DNA from 4 places in the Pseudomonas sp. NY15463 genome. Region 1 is predicted to be linked to each of the others. Evidence: predicted binding sites of a transcription regulator. Region 1 holds the regulator's gene; each other region holds the start of a gene.

What was found. Region 1 encodes sigma-54, which starts transcription at its own class of promoters, with help from an activator protein. Its sites were predicted from a motif close to ANTGGCATNNANNTTGCTNT; they were not measured.
Region 2: ACNFIC_RS14760 (CmpA/NrtA family ABC transporter substrate-binding protein) is a predicted target of sigma-54. The motif match lies at 2,674-2,693, and genes of this name have one in related genera.
Region 3: flgB (flagellar basal body rod protein FlgB) is a predicted target of sigma-54. The motif match lies at 1,590-1,609, and genes of this name have one in related genera.
Region 4: ACNFIC_RS19565 (flagellar basal body rod protein FlgF) is a predicted target of sigma-54. The motif match lies at 2,432-2,451, and genes of this name have one in related genera.

What each region holds. Positions count from the first base shown of each region.
Region 1 is NZ_JBLUQD010000002.1:478,110-482,109, forward strand. It holds gene lptC (LPS export ABC transporter periplasmic protein LptC) at 1-251, shown strand, start outside; gene lptA (lipopolysaccharide transport periplasmic protein LptA) at 238-762, shown strand; gene lptB (LPS export ABC transporter ATP-binding protein) at 763-1,488, shown strand; gene ACNFIC_RS06405 (RNA polymerase factor sigma-54) at 1,660-3,153, shown strand; gene hpf (ribosome hibernation-promoting factor, HPF/YfiA family) at 3,232-3,540, shown strand; gene ptsN (PTS IIA-like nitrogen regulatory protein PtsN) at 3,553-4,000, shown strand, end outside.
Region 2 is NZ_JBLUQD010000005.1:319,290-323,289, forward strand. It holds gene ACNFIC_RS14750 (nitrate/nitrite transporter) at 1-638, opposite strand, end outside; gene ACNFIC_RS14755 (ANTAR domain-containing response regulator) at 829-1,407, opposite strand; gene ACNFIC_RS14760 (CmpA/NrtA family ABC transporter substrate-binding protein) at 1,418-2,632, opposite strand; gene ACNFIC_RS14765 (quinone-dependent dihydroorotate dehydrogenase) at 2,759-3,781, shown strand; gene rmf (ribosome modulation factor) at 3,903-4,000, opposite strand, start outside.
Region 3 is NZ_JBLUQD010000007.1:370,920-374,919, forward strand. It holds gene flgD (flagellar hook assembly protein FlgD) at 1-673, opposite strand, end outside; gene flgC (flagellar basal body rod protein FlgC) at 689-1,132, opposite strand; gene flgB (flagellar basal body rod protein FlgB) at 1,136-1,543, opposite strand; gene cheR (protein-glutamate O-methyltransferase CheR) at 1,829-2,656, opposite strand; gene ACNFIC_RS19600 (chemotaxis protein CheV) at 2,707-3,636, opposite strand; gene flgA (flagellar basal body P-ring formation chaperone FlgA) at 3,700-4,000, shown strand, end outside.
Region 4 is NZ_JBLUQD010000007.1:366,664-370,663, forward strand. It holds gene ACNFIC_RS19550 (flagellar basal body P-ring protein FlgI) at 1-59, opposite strand, end outside; gene flgH (flagellar basal body L-ring protein FlgH) at 72-767, opposite strand; gene flgG (flagellar basal-body rod protein FlgG) at 801-1,586, opposite strand; gene ACNFIC_RS19565 (flagellar basal body rod protein FlgF) at 1,634-2,374, opposite strand; gene ACNFIC_RS19570 (hypothetical protein) at 2,559-2,744, opposite strand; gene flgE (flagellar hook protein FlgE) at 2,817-4,000, opposite strand, start outside.

The DNA.
Region 1 (4,000 bases):
ACCCGGACGGCACCGAGGTCGAGCTGATCGATGCGGTGCGCGTGGCGCGTACCGATGAGAAAAAACGCGAAACCATCATCACCACTACCCGCATGACCGTGTTCCCGCAGAAGGAATATGCGCAGACCGAGCAAGCCGTTAGAATCGACGGCGCCGGTGGCACGACCACGGGCAAAGGAATGAAAGCGTATTTGAAAGAAGGCAGGATGGACCTGCTCTCTAACGTAAGAGGACAGTATGAGGCTCGTTAAAACCATCCCCCTTCTGCTCAGCCTGGGCGTAGCACTGGGAAGCGCGAGCGCCTTCGCCCTGCCGAACGACCGTGACCAGCCGATTCGCATCCAGGCGGACAACGCCCACCTGGACGACAAGCAAGGCGTGGCCACCTATACCGGCGACGTGATCATCACCCAGGGCTCGATGATGATCAAAGGCAACACCGTGACCATGACCCGCGCCGCCAATGGCGACATCGACGTGGTAACCTCGGTGGGCAACCTGGCCTACTTCGAGCAACAGCAGAGCACTGCCAAGCCCGACAAGATGAAAGGCTGGGCCGTGACCATCCAGTACCAGGCCCAGAAAGACCTGGTAGTGCTGACCGATCGCGCCAAAGTCGAGAACGAAGGCAACACCACCGAAGGCGAGAAGATCGTCTACAACACCAAGACCCAGGTGGCGACCGCTGGTCGCGGTGGCAACGTGACCGCACCACGTCAGCGCATCGACATGGTGATCCAACCGAAGAAAAAGGCCGAGTAAATGGCAACCCTCAAAGCCCAGCACCTGGCCAAGAGCTACAAGGGCCGACAAGTCGTGCGCGACGTCAGCCTGTCCATCGACAGTGGCCAGATCGTCGGCCTGCTCGGCCCCAACGGCGCCGGCAAGACCACCTGTTTCTACATGATCGTAGGGCTGGTCCAAGCCGACCAGGGCCGCGTGCTGATCGACAACCACGACGTCAGCCACCAGCCGATGCACGGCCGTGCACAAGCGGGTATCGGCTACCTGCCACAAGAAGCGTCGATCTTCCGCAAGCTGTCGGTGGCCGACAACATCATGGCGATCCTCGAAACCCGCAAGGATCTGGACCGCGAAGGTCGGCGCAAGGAACTCGAAGGCCTGCTGCAGGAGTTCCACATCAGCCACATCCGCGACAACCTCGGCATGAGCCTGTCCGGCGGTGAGCGCCGCCGCGTCGAGATCGCCCGCGCCCTGGCAACGGCGCCAAAGTTCATCCTGCTGGACGAACCGTTCGCCGGCGTCGACCCGATTTCCGTGGGCGACATCAAGCAGATCATCCACCACCTCAAGAACAAGGGCATCGGCGTACTGATCACCGACCACAACGTTCGCGAAACCTTGGACATCTGCGAGACCGCCTATATCGTCAACGACGGCCAGTTGATCGCCGAAGGCGATGCCGAGACCATCCTAGCCAACCAGTTGGTCAAGGAAGTCTACTTGGGGCATGAGTTCCGCCTCTGACCCAGGCCCGCCTGGAGCACTGGCGCAGGCGCCCGATCAGGGCTTAAGTGTTACAGTACTCTAGGCAAACGCTGCATTTTCAGGCATATAACTTGCTTAAAATCGGCGCCCACGCGCCCTACGTAGTAGATGGCGCATGCGCGCCGGCGAACAAGGTATTAAGCCCCTGCCATGAAACCATCGCTCGTCCTAAAAATGGGCCAGCAACTGACGATGACCCCGCAGTTGCAACAGGCCATCCGTCTACTCCAGCTTTCTACCCTGGACCTCCAGCAAGAGATCCAGGAAGCGCTGGAGTCCAATCCGATGCTCGAACGTCAGGAAGACGGCGACGATTTCGACAACAGCGATCCGATGGCGGACAACGTCGAGAACAAACCGGCCTCCGAAGTCCAGGACACCTCCTTCCAGGAAACCGCCAGCAGTACGGAAAACCTTGAAGAAGGCGAGTGGGCCGAACGCATTCCCAACGAACTGCCAGTCGACACGGCCTGGGAAGACATCTACCAGACCAGCGCTAGCAGCCTGCCCAGCAACGACGATGACGAGTGGGACTTCACCACCCGTACCTCGGTCGGCGAAAGCCTGCAAAGCCACCTGCTGTGGCAACTGAACCTGGCCCCGATGTCCGACACTGATCGCCTGATCGCTGTCACCCTGATCGACAGCATCAACAGCCAGGGCTACCTGGAAGACACCCTCGAGGAAATCTGCGAAGGTTTCGACCCGGAGCTGGATATCGAACTGGACGAGGTCGAGGCGGTGCTGCACCGCATCCAGCAATTCGAGCCTGCCGGTATCGGCGCGCGCACCCTGGGCGAATGCCTGCTGCTGCAACTGCGCCAGTTGCCCGCCTCAACGCCCTGGATGGCCGAGGCCCAGCGTCTGGTCACCGATTTCATCGACATGCTCGGCAGCCGCGACTACAGCCAGCTGATGCGCCGCATGAAGCTCAAGGAAGACGAGCTGCGCCAGGTCATCGAACTGGTCCAGACGCTCAATCCACGCCCAGGTTCGCAGATCGAGTCCAGCGAGCCCGAATACGTGGTGCCGGATGTGATCGTGCGCAAGGACAGCGATCGCTGGTTGGTCGAACTCAACCAGGAAGCCATTCCACGCCTGCGGGTCAACCCGCAGTACGCCGGTTTCGTACGACGCGCCGACACCAGCGCTGACAACACGTTCATGCGCAACCAGCTGCAAGAGGCGCGTTGGTTCATCAAGAGCCTGCAGAGCCGCAACGAAACGCTGATGAAGGTGGCCACGCAGATCGTCGAGCACCAACGCGGTTTCCTCGATCACGGCGACGAAGCGATGAAGCCCCTGGTGCTGCATGACATCGCCGAGGCGGTGGGCATGCACGAATCGACCATCTCCCGGGTCACCACCCAGAAGTACATGCACACGCCGCGTGGCATCTACGAACTGAAGTACTTTTTCTCGAGCCACGTGAGCACCGCCGAAGGCGGCGAATGCTCGTCCACGGCGATCCGCGCAATCATCAAGAAACTGGTCGCAGCGGAAAATCAGAAAAAGCCATTGAGTGACAGCAAGATCGCTGGTTTACTGGAGGCACAAGGCATCCAGGTGGCCCGCCGCACCGTCGCCAAGTACCGCGAGTCTTTAGGGATCGCCCCTTCGAGCGAACGCAAGCGGCTGATGTAGCCCCGGGATGTGCCACAGCGTTTCAGTGGCAGGTGTAACACCTGCCTCTTTATGCACGGGCAACAAAGGAGAAGCTGTATGCAAGTCAACATCAGTGGCCAGCATGTAGAAGTCACCCAACCACTGCGCGATTATGTGCTCGAGAAGCTCGCCCGCGTGGAAGGGCATTTCGACAAGATCACCAACGTCACGGTGATCATGAAAGTCGAGAAGCTGCAGCAGAAGGTTGAAGCAACCCTCCAGATTCCCGGTGGCGAAGTAGTCGCCAACGCTGAACACCAAGACATGTATGCCGCGATCGACGCTTTGGCTGACAAGCTCGATCGTCAACTGAAAAAACACAAGGAAAAACAGCAAAGTCTGCTGCAAGGCGCAGCCGCCCGCTGATCCCCCTCATCCATGATCCGACTTGAATCCATTCTGACCCCCGGCCGTTCCCTCGTGAACGTGCCGGGCGGCAGTAAGAAGCGCGCCCTGGAAAAGGTCGCCACCGTGATTGCCGAGCAAGTGCCCGAATTGGAGATGCAGGACGTCTTCGAAAAGCTGGTCGCTCGCGAAAAACTGGGCTCCACCGGCTTCGGTAACGGCATCGCCATTCCCCACTGCCGGCTGGAAGGCTGCACTGCGCCGGTGAGCGCACTGCTGCACCTCGAAGCCCCTATCGATTACGACGCCATCGACGGTGCGCCGGTCGACCTGCTGTTCGTTCTGCTGGTCCCGGAAGCCGCCACCGATGCGCACCTTGAACTGCTGCGCCAAATCGCCAGCATGCTCGATCGCAAGGAGGTCCGCGATCGCTTGCGTGCCGCCGACAGCAGCGAGGCCCTGTTCCAGGTCGTCCTGGACG
Region 2 (4,000 bases), on a different contig from region 1:
CACCAACTGTCGCGATCACCCAAGGCTTTGAGGTAATCGGCCATAGCCTTGGGCTTGGGACGCTGGGGGGCGTTGCGCGCGAGCAAGGCGAACAGTGCCAGGGTCAGCAGCAGCGGCAGCACGGCGAAGCCGAACACATTGTTCCAGCCAAAGCTTGCCGCCAGCACTGGCGCCAGCAGGGCGGCGAACACCGTGCCCGAGTTACCGGCCCCGGCGATGCCCATTGCCTTACCTTGATGTTGGGGGGGATACCACTGCGAGGCCAGCGGCAAGGAGACGGCGAACGAGGCGCCGGCCACGCCGAGGAACACGCCCAGCAGCAGGGCGTGTTCATAGCTGTGAACGCCCAGTTTCCAGGCGCAGGCCAAGGCGACGATCACGACCACCTGGCCGATCAGGCCGGCGGTCTTGGGCGACAGGCGATCGACCAGCAAGCCCATGATGAAGCGCAGTACGGCACCCGCGAGGATCGGCGTGGCCACCATCAGGCCGCGTTGTTGGGCGGTCAGGTGCAAGTCGGCGGCAATTTGCACCGCCAGGGGGCCGAGCAGGTACCAGACCATGAAGCTCAGGTCGAAGTACAGGAAGGCGGCGAACAGCGTGGGCACATGCCCGGATTTCCAGAAGCTCGTATTCATCGAACACCTCGTTCGGCGTACAACGTAAAGGGCGGAAACGAAAAAGACGCCGCTACCCGGTCCACTTGCGTGGAGGGGAGCGACGTCTTTGTCGGAGAGTGTGGGGCAACCGCCGTTGGCTACCTGAGGTTCACTGAGCAAGAGCCGGGCCAATGTTGCACGTGGCAGGTTCGATGGCTCGGCAGATGTGCTATCCGCCGAGCATCTCCGACATGGCGATGATCTGCTCGGCCACCTGGATCAACTTCTGCTGACGGCTCATGGCTTGGCGGCGCATCAAGGTGTAGGCCTGTTCCTCGTTGCACGACTTCATCTTCATCAGCAAACCCTTGGCTTGCTCGATGCGCTTGCGTTCGGCCAACTGCTGGTCGCGCGCCAGCAGTTGGGCCTTGAGCGCCTGGTCGCTCTCGAAGCGGGCCATGGCCACATCGAGGATTGGCTGCAAGCGTGTGGCCTGGATGCCTTCGACGATGTACGCGCTGACGCCGGCCTGGATCGCCTGGCGCATGGCCGTTGGATCATGCTCGTCGGTGAACAGCACGATGGGGCGGGGACGGTCGCGGCTGACCATCACCACCTGTTCCATCACATCGCGTCCCGGTGACTCGGTATCGATCAGCACCACGTCCGGGTGCACCGTTTCGACGCAGGCCGGCAGGTCGATGGTCAGTCCGGTGGCCTCGATCACTTCGAAGCCGGCTTCGACCAGCGCGGCTTTGAGGCGGCCGACTTTCTTTTCGGTGTCGTCGATCAACAGAACCCGTAGCACGGCCATCTCCTCAGCGCCCCACGCGAGCAGGGGCGCCCGCGTCCAGTGCATGCAGGCTGAAGCTGCGTGCGTAGCCATAAGGGTCGCTGCCGTCCCAGCGGCTGCCATCGATCAGCAGACTGCTGCGCATCGGCGCCTGGGCGCAGGGCACGTCCAGTGCGTCGGCGGCCTCGCGGTACAGGTCCAGTTGCTGGACCTGCTGCGCCACGCCGAGGTAGTCCGGGTCCTCGCGCAGGATGCCCCAGCGGCGGAACTGAGTCATGAACCACATGCCATCGGACAGGTACGGCAGGTTGGCCCGGCCTTGGTCGAACAGGCGCAGGGCATGGGCGTCTTGCCAGTGATTGCCCAAGCCATCCTGATAGTCGCCCAGCAGCCGTCCTTCGATGCTCGCCACGGCGGTGTCCAGGTAGCCGCTGGCGCTGAGCAGCTGGGCCGTGCCACGCCGGTTCTCCAGGCTGCCCTCGATGAATCGGCTGGCGCTGAGGATTGCCTTGATCAGGGCTCGCGCGCTGTTGGGATACTGTTCGACGAAGCCACGCGCGCACGCCAGGACTTTTTCTGGATGGTCCGGCCAGATCGACTGGCTGGTGGCCAGGGTAAAGCCTTGGTGTTGCGCCACGGCGTTGGCCGCCCACGGCTCGCCCACACAGAAGCCGTCGATACGCCCAGCCTGCAGGTGGGCGACCATCTGCGCCGGTGGCACCACCACGCTGTCGACGTCGAACAGCGGGTGGATGCCTTGGCTGGCCAGCCAGTAATACAGCCACATGGCGTGGGTGCCGGTGGGGAAGGTCTGGGCGAAGGTCAGGCGCGCACCGCCCTGGTGCACCAATCGGGCTAGCGCCTCGGGATTGGTCACGCCCTTGCGTTGCAGGGATGCCGACAGGTTGATGGCCTGGGCGTTCTGGTTCAGCCCCATGAGCACCGCCATGTCGCGGGCGGGGCCGCCGGCAATCCCCAGTTGCACGGCATACACCAACCCGTACAAGCAGTGGGCGGCATCCAGTTCGCCGCTGACCAGCCTGTCGCGCAGCCCGGCCCAGGATGCCTGGCGGTGCAGGTTGAGGGTCAGGCCCTGCTGTTGGGCAAAGCCCTGGGTTGCGGCCACGACCACCGAAGCGCAGTCGCTCAAGGCCATGAAACCGATGTCCAGGCTGGGTTTTTCCGGCGCGTCGCTGCCGTTGACCCAGGCCAGCGGTGATGTCGGGAGGGGGGTATTCAAGGAAAACCTCGGGGTTTCGGATGGGGCTGCATACCGGCTTCGAAGCAACCCATGTGCCAGGGCCCTGTCGCCCTGGCGGCACGCTGGCTATAATCGCCCCCTCACACACCGCGAGTCCGCCCGCCCATGTATACCCTGGCCCGCCAGCTGCTGTTCAAGCTCTCCCCGGAAACCTCCCACGACCTGTCGCTGGACCTGATCGGCGCTGGAGGCCGTCTGGGCCTCAACGGCCTGCTGTGCAAACAGCCTACGGCGTTGCCGGTCAATGTCATGGGCTTGAACTTCGCCAACCCTGTCGGCCTGGCCGCAGGGCTGGACAAGAATGGCGCGGCCATCGATGGCTTTGCCCAACTGGGCTTCGGTTTCGTCGAAATCGGCACCATCACCCCGCGCCCGCAGCCAGGTAACCCCAAGCCGCGCCTGTTCCGCTTGCCGGAGGCGACGGCGATTATCAACCGCATGGGTTTCAACAACCTGGGGGTCGATCACCTGCTGGCACGGGTACGTGCAGCCCGTTACAACGGCGTGCTGGGCATCAACATTGGCAAGAACTTCGATACCCCGGTCGAGCGCGCCCAGGATGATTACCTGATCTGCCTGGAGAAGGTCTACAACGACGCCAGCTACATCACGGTCAACGTCAGCTCGCCAAACACCCCGGGCCTGCGCTCGCTACAGTTCGGCGACTCGCTCAAGCAACTGCTCGATGCCTTGGCCGAGCGCCGCGAGCAGTTGGCCAGCGCCAACGGCAAGCGTGTCCCGCTGGCCATCAAAATTGCCCCGGACATGAGCGATGAAGAAACTGCCCTGGTGGCCGCTGCGCTGGTTGAGTCGGGCATGGACGCAGTGATCGCAACCAACACCACGCTGGGTCGTGAAGGGGTCGAAGGGCTGGAGTTCGGCGCTGAAGCGGGTGGCCTGTCGGGGGCACCGGTACTGGAAAAGAGCACGCACACGGTAAAAGTGCTGGCAGGCGAGCTGGGCGGTAAACTGCCGATCATCGCAGCCGGTGGTATTACCGAGGGTCGCCATGCGGCTGAGAAGATCGCCGCCGGTGCGAGCCTGGTGCAGATCTACTCGGGCTTCATCTATAAGGGCCCGGCACTGATCCGCGAAGCGGTGGATGCGATCGCAGCGATGCCGCGTTGAGGGCGGGCGTCTGCAAAGCGGTGTGAGGCGCGATAAAAAAGGGGCCCCGTATGGGGCCCCCTGGGCCGCAGCCCGCCGCACGGATAGTGCGCGCATGGTGACTCGAATTCAGTGTCCTCGTTCAGCCAACGGCGTGATTTTCGTTGAGTCTATGAATGCCAGCAGTGCCGGTCATGCCGTCCCAGTTGTCGCCGCGACCTTCACGCCAGCCGTTGATCC
Region 3 (4,000 bases), on a different contig from region 1:
CAGCCAGGTTCAGGACCATCTCGCCAGTGGTGTTGAAGCTGACGCTGGTGACCTTGGCGGGCAGCAGGGTGTTCATCTGCACCGACTGACCATCCACCGTGGTGGTGGCAGTGAAGGTGTAGGTGCCCGGATCGACCTTCTCGCCACTGCTGTTGGTGCCGTCCCAGATGAAATCGGCGTAACCGGCTTTCTGCTCGCCCAACTCGATGGTCTTGACGGTCTTGCCGTCCTTGTCGGTGATGGTGATCTTCGCTTCGCTGATCGCCTGCGGCACAACGAACTGGGCATTGAAGCTCTCGGCGGTGTCGACGACCGCCTTGTCGTTCTGCACGATCACCGAGCGACCAACCAGCGAGGAGGCTTGCAGGGCCTGCGACGAGGCCATGGCGCTGGTAATGGCGGAAACCGATTCATTCAGCGAGGTGATGCCTTCCAAGCTGCTGAACTGTGCCAGCTGGGCAACAAACTCACCGTTGTCCTGCGGGTCCAGCGGGTTCTGGTGCTGCATCTGAGTCACCAGCAGCTGCAGGAACGCGTCCTTGCCGAGGGTGTCGTTACCGGTGGTCTTGGTGGTCGTTCCGCTGAGCGCGCTCTTGCTGGTGCCGGAGCTGACGCCGGATGCCGCGAGCACGTCGTTGAGATTCACACCCGTGGTGCTGGTATCGATAGCCATGGTCTGGGTTCCTTATTACTGACCCAGGGTCAGCACTTTCTGCATCATGGTCTTGGCGGTGTTCATCAGCTCGGCATTGGTCTGGAACGAACGGCTGGCGGAGATCATGTCGGCCATCTCCTCGACCACGTTGACATTCGGGTAATAGACATAGCCGTCCTTGTTCGCCGCCGGGTGGTTAGGCTCGTAGCGAGCCTCCAGGTTGCTCTGGTCCTCGACGATGCCGCTCACCTGAACACCCTGCCCAGCCTCACCCTGATCCTCGAACAGCGACTGGCCCGTGCCGTTTTGCGCGTTCTGGAAGGTGGTGGCGAATACCGGGTGGCGGGCACGGTAGGTCTGATCGATGCTCGACGAGACGGTCTCGGCGTTGGCGATGTTGGAGGCGACGGTGTTGAGGCGGGTGTTCTGCGCGCTCATGCCGCTACCGGCGATATTGAAAACACTGGAAAGGGACATGAATTACTCTCCGCGCAGGGCCGACACCAGCCCTTTGAATTTACTGTTGAGCAAGGTGAAGCTGGCCTGGAAATTGATGGCGTTCTCGGCGTAGTTCGATTGCTCGATCTGCGCGTCCACAGTGTTCTGGTCAATCGATGGCTGAGTCGGGGTACGGTACTTGAGGCTGTCGTCAGCCATGGCCAGGCCTTCGGCCTCGATGTGCCGGCTGTCGGTGCGCTCAAGGGTGATACGACCCTTCTGCTGCTTGTCCGCCTCGGCGGCGAGCACCGACGAGAAGTCCATGTCACGTGCCTTGTAGTTGGGCGTGTCGGCGTTGGCGATGTTGTTGGCCAGCACTTCGGCGCGCTGAGCGCGGAAGCTCAGTGCCTTTTCGTGGATGCCGAGCGCTTTGTCGAAGCTGATGCTCATGTCGGGGAAACCTTCGAAGGTTGACCGGAATTTCGTTGGCAAAGCTTTAGCAAGCCCTGTGCCAGTTTTGCCAAAGACCGAATTCACGGGGCTGCACGCCCCTAAGGCGATCGATGGATGCCAGAAAAGCGGCAAAGCGGTTCCGCCCAATGGCAGACAAGCGGCAATTGCCGGGTGGCAAAAGCGGCAAAACGGAAAATTGACGCCAGGACTTGCCTCTTGCTGCGACACCGCCCAAGAACGAAAAAGGCCGGCGTCTTGCGACACCGGCCTTCGTTCAACGCCTTACTTGGCCTGGTAGATGATCCCCGGGCTGCACTGGACCATCTGGTAGTGCTCAGGCAATCCGTTGAGCGCCTCGGAAGCACCAAGGAACAGGTAGCCACCGGGCTTGAGGGTGGCATGGATGCGCATGAGGATGTCTTTCTTGACCTGGGCCGAGAAATAGATCAGTACGTTGCGGCAGAACACGATATCGAACTTGCCCAACGGCGCATAACTGTCGAGCAAGTTGTAGGAGCGGAACTCGACACGACTGCGAATCGGCGCCTTGACCGCCCAGCGCCCCGGCCCCTTGGTGTCGAAATAACGCTGCAGGCGCTCCTGCGAAAGCCCCCGGGCGATAGCCAGGCTGTCGTACTCGCCGGTCTTGCAGTTGGTCAACATGGAGCCTGACAGGTCTGTGGCGACGATCTGCGCACCCATTTTCAACTGACCGATATTACTGCGCTCGAACTCGTCGATGGCCATTGAGATGGAGTACGGTTCCTGGCCAGAGGAACAGGCAGCCGACCAGATACGCAGGCGCTGCCCTGGGTTTTGCTTGATGAACTCAGGGATGACCTTGCTCTTGAGCACCTCGAACGGATAGGTGTCGCGAAACCACAACGTCTCGTTGGTGGTCATGGCATCGACCACCTGCTCGCGCAGACCGCTACGCGGCTGGGCCTGGATGCGCTGGACCAGCTCGCCCAACGATTTGATACCCTGCTGCTCCATCAACTTGTTGAGACGGCTGGACACCAGGTACTGCTTATTCTCGCCCAGCAGGATGCCACAGGCTTTCTCCAGGAAGACCCGGAACTGTTCGAAATCCAAATTACCCGTAGACAAAGCTGCCGCCTCTTTTCAAATCACTAAAGCCGGGGCGTACCCCGGCTAATTCAATGCATTGCCTTGATCCGATCGACCACGCGCTGGGCGAGATCATCCGGCCTGAACTTGGCCAGGAAGTCATCGGCACCGACCTTCTTCACCATTGCCTGGTTGAATACCCCGGAAAGCGAAGTATGCAGGCAGATGTGCAACTTTTGCATGCGTGGATCGCTGCGGATTTCTGAGGTGAGGGTATAGCCGTCCATTTCCGGCATTTCAATGTCGGAAATCATCATCAGGAACTCGTCCTCCGGCCGCTTGCCCTCATCGACCAGCTTGCGCAGGTAGTCCAACGCCTGCTTACCGTCATTGAGCGCCACCACCTCGACACCGACGGTTTGCAGGCAACGGCTGACCTGCTTGCGCGCCACCGACGAGTCGTCGACGGTCAGCACCCGCAGCATCACGGCCTTGTCAGCCACCTCAGCATCCACTACACCTGCCGACACCGACTGTGACGACGGTGAAACCTCCGCAAGCACTTTTTCCACGTCGATGATCTCAACCATGCGGTTGTCGACCCGCGTCACCGCCGTCAGGTAGTGATCGCGCCCGGTGCCCTTGGGTGGCGGGTGGATCTCTTCCCAGTTCATGTTGACGATGCGCTCTACCGAATGCACCAGGAAACCTTGGGTCTTGGTGTTGTATTCGGTGATGATCACGAAGCTGCTGCGGGTGTCTTCCTGCAACCCCGGCAGCCCCGTGGCCATGGACAGATCCAGGATCGGGATGGTCGCCCCACGAATGTTGGCCACCCCGCGCACCACCGGATGAGCCTTGGGCAGCAGCGTCAGTGCCGGGCACTGCAGCACCTCCCGGACCTTGAACACATTGATGCCGTAGAGCTGCTCGCCATTGAGGCGAAATAACAGCAACTCCAGGCGATTCTGCCCCACCAGCTGCGTGCGCTGGTTGACCGAATCCATCACTCCAGCCATGCCGGACTCCTTGAACGATTGCCTGCGTACCAAATCGGCACGGGCTTTGCTTTTTTGAGCACCATGTACACGAAAACGACATTTTCCCGACGACTGACGCGCCTGCTGACTAGCTCGCTCGCCGCCTTGTGCCTCATGGCACCCAGCGCTCGTACACTGGCGGAGGCGTTCACCTTGCCTGAACAGCTTATCGGTGTCACTCAAGGGTTTCTTGAATTCACGGTGGAAGATTATCTGGCTAGCACCCAAACCCAGGGGCGCTATGAGATCCAGGTCAACAACCTCGACCCGCGCTTGCGCATGCCACTGTGCAGCCAGCAACTTGACGCCTCACTGGAAAGCCCCGCGCCACTGGGACGCGTAA
Region 4 (4,000 bases), on a different contig from region 1:
GCACCGAACGCGCAGGTCAGCAAGAGTGTCGCGGCAATCAACCGCCTAGCGTTGAACATGGTCATCCGTACTCAGAAGGGCCAGAGCGGGCTGATGAAGAAGCGGTCCAGCCAACCGGGTTGGCTGGCATCGGCGAACGAACCGGTACCCGAATAGGTGATGCGCGCGTCGGCCACACGGGTGGACGGTACGGTGTTGTCGGTGGCGATGTCGTCGGCACGGATCATGCCGGCGATGCGCACCAGCTCTTCACCGGTGTTCAGGGTCATCCACTTTTCGCCGCGCACGGCAATGATGCCGTTGGGCAGCACCTCGGCCACGGTGACGGTGATCGAACCGGTCAGGGTATTACCTTGCGAGGCGGTGCTAGCACCCTTGGTGGCCCGGGTGCCGCTGTAGCCAGCGTTCAGCGTAAGGTCGCCGCTGCCCAGCGGGTTGTTGGTGTTGGGCACGGCACCGAACAGCGAGGTCAGGCCGAGGTTCGCGGTGCTGTCCTTGGCAACCTGGGATCCGGCGTTCTTGCTCGCGGAGGTACGCTCGTTGAGGGTGATGGTGATGATGTCACCCACCCGGAACGCCTTGCGATCGGAATACAGGTTCTGCTCGAAGCCGGACTGGTAGATCGAACCGTTGTTGGCCGCCGCCGGCAACGGGGTGCGCGGTAGAACCGGCGCGTAGTACGGGTCGTTGGGCTTGGGCGTCGGCGCGACGCAACCGGCCAACGACACCGCCCCCCCAAGGGCGAAAACGGACAACAGACGCTTCATGACACTTACCTCACGGTGTTACTGGCTCAGGGCTTACAGCTGCTGGGTAACGAACGACAGCATCTGGTCGGCGGTGGAGATGACCTTGGAGTTCATCTCGTAGGCACGCTGGGTGGTGATCATGTTGACCAACTCTTCCACCGTGCTGACGTTGGAGTTTTCCAGGGTCTGTTGCAGGGTGGTGCCGAAGCCGTTCAGGCCTGGCGTGCCAACCTGCGGCGCGCCGCTGGCAGCGGTTTCCAGGAACAGGTTGTCGCCAATGGCTTGCAGACCGGCCGGGTTGATGAAGTCGGCGGTCTGGAGGTTACCGATCACCTGGGGTGCGGCGTTGCCAGCAACGGTGATCGAGACAGTGCCGTCCTGGCCAACCGTGAAGGTCTGGGCGTTGTTGGGCACCACGATCGCAGGCTCCAGCGGGAAGCCATTGACGGTGACCACCTGACCGTCAGCGTTCAGGTGGAAGGTGCCGTCACGGGTATACGAAACGGTGCCATCGGGCTGCAAAACCTGGAAGAAACCACGGCCATTGACCGCGAGGTCCAGCGGGTTTTCGGTGGTTTGCAGGCTACCGACGGAGAAGTTCTTCTGGGTGCCGACGATGCGCACACCGGTACCGACCTGCAGGCCCGACGGCAGCTCGCTGTCCTGGGTGGACTGCGCGCCCGGCTGGCGTTTGATCTGGTACAGCAGGTCCTGGAACTCGGCGCGATCACGCTTGAAGCCGGTGGTCGAGACGTTGGCCAGGTTGTTGGAAATGACGGTCAGGTTGGTGTCCTGGGCGGACAGGCCGGTTTTAGCGACCCAAAGAGCCGGAAGCATCAGTGTTCTCCTCGTGCGCCTGTTTTACGGCACCCGTTCAAGTGTGGTTAGCCGATTTGCAAAACACGCGCCATGGCTTCATCGCCTTCTTTGGCTGCGTTCATCATTTTCACGTGCAGTTCGAACTGACGGGACAGCGCCAGCACCGAGGTCATTTCCTCGACCGCATTGACGTTGCTGCCTTCCAGGAAGCCCGACACCACGCGTACAGTCGGGTCGATGTCGGCAGGCTGCCCGCTCTTGGTATGGATCATGCCGTCCAGACCCTTGGTCATGGCGGTGGTAGCGGGATTGACCAGCTTGATGCGGTCCACCTCAGCCATCACCCGCGGACCTTCGCCCATGGAGCGGATGCTGATGGTGCCGTCAGCCCCCACCTCGACCTTCTGCTCCGGCGGCACCGCGATAGGACCGCCATTGCCGAGTACCGGCATACCGTTGCCGGCACGCAGCACACCCAGGGCGTCAATGTTCAGGCTGCCGGTGCGCACATAGGCTTCGCTGCCGTCGGGCGCCTGCACGGCAATGAACCCCTTGCCGGACACCGCCACATCCAGGTCACGCCCGGTTTCGACCAGCGGGCCTTCACTGAAATCGGTGGCCGGACGCTCGGTCATGGCGTAGGCGCGCGACGGAAAGCTGTCGCCGAACACCGGCATCGAGCGCGCCTGTTCGAGGTCTTTCTGGAAACCATTGGTGGAAATGTTCGCCAGGTTGTTGGCGTGGGCCTTTTGCGCCAGCGCGTTCTGGCTGGCGCCGGTCATGGCCACGTAAAGCATCTTGTCCACAGTCATCCTCCGCTGCACTGGCGATCGTTTGCCGCTCGCCGTTGCTGTACAGGCTACAAAGCAAGTTCCGAACCAACTTTTGAAAAACACGAAAAAGCCCGTGGAATCGGGCTTTTGCAGGACCGATCAGCGGGCGCGCCGTCGGATAACCGGCGCGGAATTGCCGGTGGGTGGCAACACAACATCAAGGCTCGCGACACCCCGCATTGGTGTAGGGCCCGGCGAACTTCTTCCAGCCCTCCCCCGGCGACCATTGCGAACACACCAGGCGCCCGTCGGCCTGGCTTTCCCAGCGCCACCAGGGTGCAGTGCCGGCCTGGGCCTGACACAGGCAGAACGCGACTAGCAACGCCACAAGCAACTTGTTCATGATCCCTCCTGCAAAAACGACGAACCCCTTCGCACGCAAAGGGGTTCGCCGAACACGCTCAGTCAGGCCGTATCAGGTCATCTGGATGATGGTCTGCATGATGGTGCTTTCAGTAGAGATGGTCTTGGCGTTGGCCTGGTAGTTGCTCTGCGCCTTGATCAGCTCGACCAACTCCTGGGTCAGGTTGACGTTCGAGGCTTCCAGCGAGTTGGACTCGACGCTACCCAGAATGCCAGTCTTCGGCGAGTCGATGCCCGGAATACCCGAAGAGAAGGTCTCGGTCCAGCGAGTACCACCGATCTGCTGCAACCCCTGGTCGTTGGCAAAGCTCGCCAGGGCGATCTGACCGATGGCGCGGGACTGCTGGTTACTGAAGCTGGCGAACATCACGCCGGTGGAGTCGATCGACAGGCTCGACAGAATACCGGTGGCGTAGCCGTCCTGGGACTGCGACGAGCGCGCGGTCTCGGTGTTGTAGGAGGTGGTGCTGTTCATCGACAGGCGCATGCCAGCGGTGTTCTCGGCCGAACCGTTGGACACCCAGTTACCCGAGGAATCCTGAGTCGCCGGAATCCAACCCTTGAGGCTGAAGGTATTGTTGGTCACAGCCCACTCGGCAGTGGCCGGCGCGCCGACCGGGATACTGGTGGCGTCGGCGTCCATCGCTTTCACGGTGCCATCTTCATTGAACGAAATGGTGCCGATCAGTGGCGAGGTACTGGAAGGATCCATCGGATTGCGACCGTCGATCAGGGTATACATGGTCCACTCGTTCTGATCGGTCTTGCGATAGAACTGCTCCATGGTGTGTTCGTTACCTTGGGTGTCATACACCTTGGTGGCGAACGACTTGGTGTACGTGGTGTCATCGGACGGGTCGAAGGCGATTTCGCCAGGCCCCGGCGGCGTGGCGGTCGGCAGTGGGATATCGTCGGCTTCGGAGTTCAGGTTGATGCCCTGGTCGATCAGCGAGGTCGCCTTCGGCGCCAGCGCCGAGGTGTCGATCCTCAGATCAGTCAGGATGCCCTTCTTGATGTTGCCATTGGCATCGGCGGCATAGCCTTGTAGGCGCAGGCCGTCCGAGGTAACCACATAGTTGTCCTTGTTGCTCTGGAAAGCACCCGCACGGGTGTACACCATCGAGCCGTTGTCGGACAGGATGAAGTAGCCAGTCCCCTGGATGCCCATGTCCAACACGTTGCCGGTGTTGTTCACATCGCCCTGGGTGAACTGCTGGGAGATCGCCGCCAGGCGCA